2 regions of the Marinobacter qingdaonensis genome follow, and region 2 is predicted to be linked to the other one. Evidence: predicted binding sites of a transcription regulator. Region 2 holds the regulator's gene; the other holds the start of a gene.
The links. Region 2 encodes sigma-54, which starts transcription at its own class of promoters, with help from an activator protein. Its sites were predicted from a motif close to ANTGGCATNNANNTTGCTNT; they were not measured.
Positions count from the first base shown of each region.

Region 1 (5,312 bases), on a different contig from region 2:
TTCCGAAACCCGATCAGACCGCGAGCCGGAATGGTGTAATCCAGGCGAATACGGCCTTTTCCGTCGGGCACCATGTTGGTCAGATCGCCTTTGCGCAGACCCATCTGCTCCATCACCGAGCCCTGGTGCTGCTCTTCGATGTCGACGATCACGTTCTCGTACGGCTCCTGCTTCTCGCCATCGATTTCACGGATGACCACTTCCGGCCGACCTACCGCCAGCTCGAAGTTTTCCCGACGCATGTTCTCGATCAGCACCGACAGGTGCAGCTCGCCGCGACCGGATACCTTGAACTTGTCGGCGGAGTCACCCTCTTCGACCCGCAACGCCACGTTGTGCAGCAGCTCCTTCTCGAGGCGCTCCTTGATGTTGCGGCTGGTGACGTACTTGCCTTCTTTACCGGCAAACGGCGAGTCGTTGACCTGGAAGGTCATGGATACGGTCGGCTCATCCACGGTCAGGGCCGGCAGAGCCTCGACGTTGGATGGATCACACAGGGTGTCGGAAATGAACAGCTCGTCCATGCCGGAGATACAGACGATGTCACCCGCCTGGGCTTCATCCACTTCCACCCGCTGCAGGCCGGAGTGGCCCATGATCTTGAGGATACGGCCGTTGCGCTTCTTGCCGTCGGCGCCAATGGCGGTGACCGGCGAGTTGGTCTTGACCTTGCCACGCATGATGCGACCGATACCGATCACGCCCAGGAAGCTGTTGTAGTCGAGCTGGGAGATCTGCATCTGGAACGGACCGTCGAGATCGACGTTGGGCGCCGGCACGTGGTCGACGATGGCCTGGAACACGGCGTCCATGTTGTCGTCGAGGTTTTCGTGGTCAGTGCCGGCGATGCCATTCAGGGCGCTGGCGTAAACGATCGGGAAGTCCAGCTGCTCTTCGGTCGCACCGAGGGCGTCGAACAGGTCGAACACCTGATCCACGACCCAGTCCGGACGCGCACCCGGGCGGTCGATCTTGTTGACCACGACGATCGGACGCAGGCCGGCGGCGAAGGCCTTCTGGGTCACGAACCGGGTCTGCGGCATGGGGCCGTCGATGGAGTCCACCACCAGCAGCACACAGTCGACCATGCTCATGACCCGCTCAACTTCACCGCCAAAATCGGCGTGCCCCGGGGTGTCCACGATGTTGATGTCGTAGTCTTTCCACTTCAGCGCCGTGTTCTTGGCGAGAATGGTGATACCACGTTCCTTTTCCTGGTCGTTGGAATCCATCACCCGCTCGTTCTCGAGCTCCTTGCGGTCCAGGGTGCCGGACTGGCGCAGCAGCTTGTCGACAAGCGTGGTTTTACCATGGTCAACGTGGGCGATAATGGCGATATTACGAAGGTTTTCAATCACAACAATAATCCTGCGGCATGCTTTCTTTGACCTGAGAGGGTCCCCTGGAGGCGAAGCCTCGCACATGCCGTCTCAAATCCGTAAAGTGAACCCATTGTCCGGTACCGGGCGGCACCAGCTCCCTGGTCGATCCTCATGCCAGGGTATGAATGAGGCGGCGCGCAGTATATCGAAAACTCGATGTCGTTAATATGAAGAAAAACGCCTATCCAGGCATCCACCCTGCACCACAAGCGAACACGCAATCGCAAAAACGCACCATTTAAGTGCACATCATCTCGAGCACTGCACCAGAAAAATACCGGCTGCGACCACAAAACAGGCCAGAACCCGCGCCAAACGGCGGCTCCCGGGCATGCCCTAAAAATTGGCAAGGGCCTTGCTTTGCTCAAATCAGCCGAATTTTGCAGGTAAGTGGCAAAGGCTTTTGCTAAGCTGCGAAATCCTGAACAAGAGATCGTCGGCCCCTGCGTCTGAACGATCCGGCAAAACGAACATGAATGCGCCCGCGAACGCGGGATAACTTATGGAGCATGCACAATGTCCAAGACAGTTGATTTGATTAACGAACACGAAGTTAAGTGGGTTGACCTGCGTTTTACCGACAGCCGTGGTAAAGAGCAGCACGTGACCCTGCCGGCCTCCGAAGTCGACGAAGATTTCTTCGCAGACGGCAAGATGTTCGACGGTTCCTCAATTGCCGGCTGGAAGGGCATCAACGAATCCGACATGATCCTCATGCCGGACGACTCCACTGCCGTTCTGGACCCGTTCACCGAGGAAACCACCCTCAACATCACCTGTGACATTGTTGAGCCTTCCACTATGCAAGGCTACGAGCGTGACCCGCGCTCCGTTGCCCGTCGCGCGGAAGAGTACCTGAAGTCCACCGGCATCGCCGATGGCGCCCTGTTCGGCCCGGAGCCGGAGTTCTTCGTATTTGACTCCGTGAAGTGGGAAGTGGACATGAAAGGTGCCGGCTACTCCCTTCACTCCGAGGAAGCAGCGTGGGTATCCGGTGAAGACTTCGACCGCAACAACATCGGTCACCGTCCGGGCGTGAAAGGCGGCTACTTCCCGGTTCCGCCGGTAGACAGCCTGCACGACCTGCGTGGCGCCATGTGTGCGGCCATGGAATCCATGGGCCTGGAAATCGAAGTGCACCACCACGAAGTGGGCACCGCTGGCCAGTGTGAGATCGGCGTTGGCGCCAACACCCTGACCCGCAAGGCTGACGAAGTTCAGATCCTGAAGTACTGCGTGCACAACGTGGCTCACGCCTACGGCAAGACCGCCACCTTCATGCCCAAGCCGGTTGTTGGTGACAACGGTTCAGGCATGCACGTTCACATGTCCCTGAGCAAGGACGGCAAGAACCTGTTCGCCGGTGACAGCTACGCGGGCCTGAGCGAAACCGCGCTGTACTACATCGGTGGTGTGATCAAGCACGCCAAGGCCATCAACGCCTTCACCAATAGCTCCACCAACTCGTACAAGCGTCTGGTACCGGGCTTCGAAGCGCCGGTTATGCTGGCCTACTCTGCCCGTAACCGCTCTGCCTCCATCCGTATCCCGTACGTGAACAGCCCGAAGGCGCGTCGTATCGAGGTTCGCTTCCCGGATCCGTCTGCCAACCCGTACCTGGCCTTCGCTGCCCTGATGATGGCTGGCCTGGACGGCATCCAGAACAAGATCCACCCGGGCGATGCCATGGACAAGGACCTGTACGACCTGCCGAAGGAAGAGGCCCTGAACATCCCGACCGTCGCCGAGACTTTCCAGGAAGCCCTGGATTGCCTGGAAGCGGACCACGAGTTCCTGACCCGTGGCGGCGTCTTCACCGAAGACATGATCAAGGGCTACGTCGACCTGAAGCGCGGTGAAGTTGAGCGTCTGAACATGACCACTCACCCGGTTGAGTTCGAGCTCTACTACTCCTGCTAACACAACCCGGTTTACCGGGATTGTGAGAAAGCCCCGCCCAGTGCGGGGCTTTTTTGTGGCCGCACTCACAGCCCTGCCGCCCTTAACGATATGTAACCAACATCCCAGCGCCAAGGCGTTGAAATGACCCGGGGCGCCGCAGATAATCGAAGAAACACCATCGACAGGTAGGCTTATGAAACCGAGGAACGGATTAGTCGCCGCCATGCTGGTTGTCCTGGCCAGCCCCGCCGGCGCCGAGGTTTATCGCAACGTCGACGCCTATGGCAACGTCACCTTCTCCGACGAGCCCTCCGACGGCTCCGAGGCCATCGAGGTCAAGCCCGTCACCACCGTCACCCTGCCCAAGCCCCAGGACGTGCGCGAAACCGAGCAGCTTCGGGAGGACGTGCAGCGGGAAGGCTCGGTCTACGAGAGCGTGTCCTTCGCCTACCCGGAAAACAACCAGGCCTTTCACAGCGGCAGTGGCGACGTGCAGTTTGAGCTGAGAAGCAGCCCAGGCCTGCAGGCTGGCCACAAGTACGAAGTAACTCTGGACGGCCAACCCGTGGGCCAGACCACGTCCGGCTCGGTCACGGTTCGCAACGTTTTCCGGGGCACCCACGATGCCCGGGTCCACATCGTCGACGAGAACGGCGTGCAGGTAAAAACCGGTACCGCCATCACCTTCACGGTCCACCGGCCGTCCGTCGCCAACTGAATCATCGCACTATTTTGGTGCGCCCGCACCATTAACACGCCATACTCTGACCAGCAACGGGGCGAAATTTCCCGGCTGGTCACCCCCTTTTCCTGAATGTGCACCAGCTTACGGCATATTTTCCGGCTGTTTGACGCCCATGCCCGCCGTTTGCCCACTCTTTTTGAACCGGCTTTCAAAGTGGTTCGCTTCTTGCAGACTTCAGGAGGTCATCACAATTACTATGTCGAACCAACGGGATTCACGCATGGCACTGCCTACGGCCTCTTCGAACGGCTACAAGAGTATTCTGGACAGCCTGACCACCGCAGTTCTGGTCCTCGAGGACAGCCTGAAAATCCGTTACTTCAATCCGGCCGCCGAAAGCCTGTTCGAAACCAGCATGACCCGGAGCCAGGGACAGCCGTTCAAGGACATTCTGGTGGACTCGGAAGACGCGCTGAAGACGCTCTATGCCGCAGCAGAAAATGGCCAGTCCTACACCCGCCGGGAAGCGGAGTTCCTGCTCACCAGCGGGGCCAGGCTGACCGTGGATTACTCGGTGACCCCCATCAGCCTGGAGCCGACCGAGCTGCTGATTGAGATCCAGCCTCGGGACCGCCTGCTGCGCATCAGTCGGGAAGAGGACATCATCTCCCAGCAGGAAACCACCCGGATCCTGGTGCGGGGCATGGCCCACGAAATCAAGAATCCCCTCGGCGGCATCCGCGGCGCGGCCCAGCTGCTCGACCGCGAGCTCAATGACGAGGATCAGCGCGAGTACACCCGCGTGATCATCGACGAAGCGGACCGGCTGCGCGGCCTGGTCGACCGGATGCTCGGTCCCAACAAGGCCCTGAAGCTGGCCCCGACCAACATCCACGAAGTGCTGGAGCGGGTCGGCACCCTGGTGGAAGCGGAAAGCAAGAACAGCCTGGTGTTCCGCCGCGATTACGACCCCAGCCTTCCAGAATTCCGGGGCGACAAGGAACAACTGATCCAGGCGTTCCTGAACATCGCCCGCAATGCCATGGAAGCCGCTTTCGAGCAGCAGAGCGAACACCGCAGCAAGAACCCGCCGACCATCACCTTCCGGACCCGGGCCCTGCGACAGTTCACCATTGGCAACCGACGCCATCGCCTGGTCTGCCGGGTCGATGTCATCGATAACGGCCCCGGCATTCCGCCGGAGCTGCTGCAAAACATTTTCTATCCGATGATCAGCGGCCGTGCCAGTGGCACCGGCCTGGGGCTTTCCATCACCCAGAGCATCATCGGTCAACATCACGGCCTGGTGGAGTGCGAAAGCGAGCCGGGCCGCACTGACTTCA
Region 1 covers NZ_JAYDCJ010000005.1:121,205-126,516, forward strand. The annotation lists gene typA (translational GTPase TypA) at 1-1,358, opposite strand, end outside; gene glnA (glutamate--ammonia ligase) at 1,899-3,302, shown strand; gene U5822_RS17985 (DUF4124 domain-containing protein) at 3,478-4,002, shown strand; gene glnL (nitrogen regulation protein NR(II)) at 4,250-5,312, shown strand, end outside.
Region 1: glnA (glutamate--ammonia ligase) is a predicted target of sigma-54. The motif match lies at 1,725-1,744, and genes of this name have one in related genera.

Region 2 (5,312 bases):
TTGAGATGGTCATGTAGCTGCGGTTGCTGGCGGCGAACGAGGGCAGCCAGTTCTCCAGGAACGCGATCAGGTCGTCGATCATCTGCCGGCTGGCGGGTTCCTTTTCCAGGAAGTCGATGACCGGCTGATCGGTACCGACGAACTTCCGCAGGCTGTTGTCCCAGTAAGGGTTGGGCAGGCAGCGCACGTCGAAGACGTAATCCGAGTCCAGGGGCACGCCGTGCTTGAAACCGAAAGACTGGAACAGCAAGGCCAGCTCCTGATCCTTCCGGCCGACCACCCGCTGCTTGACCATGTCCCGAAGCTCGTACATGGACATGCCGGTGGTGTTGACGTGCAGGTCGGACAGCTTGGACAGGGGCTCCAGCAGTTTCTTCTCGTTGCTGATGGCCTCGCGCAGTGAGGTCTTGTCATCACTGAGCGGGTGCTTGCGGCGGGTGGCGTGGAAACGCTGGAGTAGGGACTGCTCGTCGGCGTCGAGGAAGATCACCTCAATGGACACGCCGGTTTGCTGCAACTGGCCATAGATGTCCTCGAAGTTGGCCAGTTCGCCGGACAGGTTGCGGGCGTCGATGCTGACCGCCATCTTTTTCAGGCGGCCGGGCGAGCTCTGCTCCGCCGCTTCCCGGGTGAGGGGAAACAGCAGGCCGATCGGCAGATTGTCGATGCAGTAGTAACCGAGGTCCTCAAGAACGTGAAGGGCAGTACTCTTTCCGGAACCGGATCGGCCACTTACGATGATCAGTTTCATGAACGCTCGGTCTCCAGTCTGAATCGGGTTACTCGCTTGCCGCGGTCATGCGCTGATACAGGGTGTTGGCGTCGTCGCATTGCCGGAGGCGATCGCAGAAGGTGCGGTCGTTGAACTTTTCCGCCAGCTGGCTGAGCAGTTCCAGGTGCTCGCTGGTGGCTTCCTTGGGCACCACCAGGGCAAAGACCAGGTCCACCGGCTGATTGTCGATGGCGTCAAACTCGATGCTCTCTTCCAGCGTCATCAACACGCCAACGACGTGCTCCAGACCTTCCAGGCGACAGTGCGGAATGGCAATGCCCTGGCCGATACCAGTGCTTCCCAGGCGCTCCCTCGCGATCAGGTTGTTGAAAATCTGGGATTCGCTGAGCGCACCGTCGTGCTCATGGATACGCTCGGCGATGGACTCCAGAACCCGTTTCTTGCTGGAAGCCGGGACCCGGCAGAGGCTCAGCTCCGGTGCCAGGATGTTGTCTATGGTCAGGGATGTGTCGCTCATGAATCGACTGCAGTTCCGTTAAAAAAAAGGCTGCGGCAGGTCGACCTTGCCGCAGCGCGATGAGATGACATGCACGAACTCGGTCGGCTAGCGGCCGCCGTTGCCGTGCATCCGGTCTACATTCTTTTCCTTGTGCTTGAGGATCTGGCGGTCCAGCTTGTCAATCAGCCCGTCAATGGCCGCGTACATGTCCTCGTTTTCTGCCTTTGCGTGAATCTCACCACCAACCACGTGCAGCGTTGCTTCCGCCATCTGACGCACCTTCTGCACCTGGAGGGTTACCTGGCAGTTGCTGATGTGGTCGAAGTGACGCTCCAGTTTCTCAAATTTATCCGAGACGTAATCCTTCAGTGCGGGAGTCAGTTCTACGTGGTGGCCTGAAATGTTGAGTTGCATAGGCGTCTCCTGTTGTCATCGTGCCGGTCCCAGTGGGCCGGTCTGAGGGCCGGCGCACCACGCGCCGGCAAAGTTCAGATCCAGGACCCCAAAGTGCAGGGCGGTCCTAGACCAGTCTTTTTCTTTCGTTGGACGGTGGAATATGCATCGCTTCCCGGTACTTGGCGACGGTCCGTCGCGCCACCTTGATTCCCTGGTCCCCTAGCATGGCGGCAATTTTACTGTCGCTCAATGGCTTTTTCGGGGTTTCCGCTGCAATCAGTTTCTTGATCATTGCACGGATGGCGGTCGAAGAACATTCCCCACCTTCGTCGGTACTGACATGGCTGGAGAAAAAGTACTTGAGCTCGAAGATGCCCCGCGGCGTGTGCATGTATTTCTGGGTGGTGACCCGGGAAATCGTCGATTCGTGCATCTCAACCGCCTGGGCAATGTCCGACAAAATCAGGGGCTTCATGGCTTCCTCGCCATGATCCAGAAATCCCTGCTGATGCTCAACGATGCGGGTGGCAACTTTCAGGAGCGTCTCGTTCCGGCTCTGCAGGCTCTTGATGAACCATTTCGCTTCCTGCAGTTGGTCCCGCATGTAGGTGTTGTCTGCACTGCTGTCCGCACGCCTTATAAGAGAAGCATAGCTGGCATTGACGCGAATGCGCGGGGCAATTTCCGGATTGAGCTCCACCCGCCACCGGCCGTTGTGCTTGCGCACCATGACATCGGGGATCACATAGTCCGGTTCGGCCCGGTCAATGACGTCGCCCGGGCGCGGATTCAGTCCGGTGATCAGGGTCAGGACCTCCCGCAGCTGATCCTCCTTGAGGCGACTGCGGCGCAGCAACTGGGCGTAATCCCGGTTGCCCAGCAGGTTGATGTAGTGGGTGATCACGAGGCGGGCCTGGGCCAGCCAGGGGGTCTCCGGCGGCAGTTGATTGAGCTGGATCAGCAGGCATTCCTGCAGGTCCCGGGCGAAGACACCGGGTGGGTCGAAGTGCTGCAGCCGATGCAGCACCGCTTCCACCTCGTCCAGCTCCAGCGGATCCTCTTCGCTGTCGTCCACCAGCCCGGCGTGGATGTCTTCCAGGGCGCTGGTCAGGTAGCCACGATCGTCCACGGCGTCCATCAGGGCGTGGGCGATGGCCTGGTCCCGCTCGCTCAGGGGCGTCAGGTTCAACTGCCACTCCAGGTGGTCCTGCAGGGTCTCGGTGGGTGAGTTGCGGGTTTCGAAGTCGTGGTCGTTCTCGTCGTCGTTGCGCGCGGCCGGTGCCGGCGCGGACTGGTAGATGTCGTCCCAGGCCGTGTCGACCGGAAGGTCGTCGGGGATGTTGTCCGGGATGTCATTCTCCGAACTCCAGTCCGGTCCGTTCTCCGATTCGTCCCAGTCGGAACTGGTGTCGGCGGCGGTCTCGGTGCCGGTGTCCGACGTCGAGCTGTCCTGCTCGCTGTTGCTGTCGTTGGCGGAGGCGTCCGAATCCGACTGGTCGTCGTCTTCCGAGGTTTCCAGCATTGGGTTGGATTCCAGCGCCTGCTGGATTTCCTGCTGGAGGTCGAGTGTGGATAGCTGTAGTAGCCGGATCGCCTGTTGCAGCTGGGGCGTCATGGTCAGGCTTTGACCCAGCTTTAACTGTAATGAGGCTTTCATAACCATGGTTCAGAATCCGTCACTCATCAGCGCTCTGCATCGCGGTAAACTCAAAAAATCGTTGTATGCCCGTTACTTGCCGTTACAGATAAAAAGCCTAGCAAGTTCTTTGCCGAGTTTACTTGCTCGGCAACATCAACACAATCGGACAATCGGTCTCACAGCCGGAATTCGCTGCCCAGGTACACCTCTTTTACCTGCTGGTTGGCCAGGATGGTCTCGGAGTTGCCGGACGCAATGATGTGCCCGCCCGAGACGATGTAGGCCGTTTCGCAAATATCCAGGGTCTCGCGCACGTTGTGGTCGGTGATCAGCACGCCGATACCCTTGTCGCGCAGGTGTCGAATGATGTGCTTGATGTCACTGACCGAGATCGGGTCAACGCCGGCGAAGGGCTCGTCCAGCAGGATGAATGCCGGTTCCATGGCCAGGGCCCGGGCAATTTCCACCCGTCGCCGTTCCCCGCCCGACAGCGCCATGCCGACACTGTCGCGAATGTGGGTAATGTGGAATTCTTCCAGCAGCTCTTCCAGTTTGTGCACCCGGTCCTGCCGGCTCATGCCTTTTCGGGTTTCCAGGATCGCCATGATGTTGTCGCGCACGGTCAGCTTGCGGAACACGGAAGCTTCCTGGGGCAGGTAGCCGATACCCTTGCGGGCCCGGCCATGCATGGGCAGGGGGGTGATGTCCTGGCTATCGATGGTGATCCGGCCCCGGTCAGCGGGGACCAGTCCCACGATCATGTAGAAACAGGTGGTCTTGCCCGCCCCGTTGGGACCCAAAAGTCCGACGATTTCGCCGCTGCGAATTTCGAGCGACACGTCGATCACGACCTTTTTGTGCTTGTAGCTTTTTGCCAGGTTACTGGCTCTCAGAACTGCCATCGGATCCCTGTCTGCTCCTGGTACTGCGTGGCTGAATCACCATTTCGACCCGGCCACTGCCGGAACCGGTGGTGTCGCCGCCCTGGGCGGTGACCACCCGGCGAACGGTATCATAATGAATGACGTCGCCCCGAAACAGGTTGCCATTCTGCTCAATGATGGCTTCGCGTTCAAAGGTAAGTTGTTCGTCGCTGGCGGACCAGGTGATGTCCAGTGCCCGGGCGTCGGTCTCGCCCTGGCCATCCCGGGTCGGCTGCTGATAGCGGGCCGGCTGGCCGGACGCCTCGATGCGGCTGAGGCCATTGATGTCCCGGTACAACACCACCCGCTCGGCGGTCAGCCGGGTCTTACCCTGGACCAGTTCAACGTCGCCGGTGTAGGTGGCGATGCCCTGGGCGTCATCCAGGCGCGCGTTGTCGGCGCTGACCGTGATCGGAAGGTCGGAGTCCAGGTTGAAGGCCGACGCCTGGCCGGAGAGTGCCAGTGTCAGAGTGAGGGTAGCGAGGGCCAACAATCGCTTACTTGCCGGTTTCATAGCGTCCTTCCACCTCGGAGTTGAGTTCGAGAATTCGGTCATCGATCCAGGCCTTCATGCCTTTTGCCCGGGTGACGCCAAGGGCGTCGGTGATGGTCACCGGGGCATCGGTGTAGACAATGCCCTGGTCGTTGTCCAGGGTCAGGCTGGTTGTGGTCAGGGTCGCGGTCCGTTCGCCAACGGTGCGGATGACCCGGACATGATCGGTCAGGTACAGAATGCCTTCGTTCTGCAGCAGGCTGCCGTGTTCCGACTCGACAATCCAGGGGTCGTTGTCAGTTTGGCCGAACAGTTCGGCCCTGGGTGCCTTCATGGTCGCGACATTGCCTTCCTCGAACTGCTCAATGCGCGGGCTGGTGAACTGGATTTTCACCTTGCCGTCGACGTCGTAGGAGGTGTAGCTGCCATTCACCACAAAGCCGTCGGGCTCGGTCTGGCCCCGCAACTGCGCGGCCTCGTCCTGAACAATCGGCGGCTCATCGCTGCGCCATAGCAGGAATAGGGTTGCGGCGATGGTGGTGCCAAGGGCCAGGGTGCGCAGCCATGGTCGCTCCGCCAGCGTCAGCAGGGCGAGCAGCCCGGACTTGGCGTCGCCGTTGCGGGACTCC
Region 2 covers NZ_JAYDCJ010000003.1:1,885,483-1,890,794, forward strand. The annotation lists gene rapZ (RNase adapter RapZ) at 1-751, opposite strand, end outside; gene ptsN (PTS IIA-like nitrogen regulatory protein PtsN) at 780-1,250, opposite strand; gene hpf (ribosome hibernation promoting factor) at 1,338-1,646, opposite strand; gene U5822_RS11895 (RNA polymerase factor sigma-54) at 1,753-3,285, opposite strand; gene lptB (LPS export ABC transporter ATP-binding protein) at 3,444-4,169, opposite strand; gene lptA (lipopolysaccharide transport periplasmic protein LptA) at 4,147-4,704, opposite strand; gene lptC (LPS export ABC transporter periplasmic protein LptC) at 4,688-5,312, opposite strand, start outside.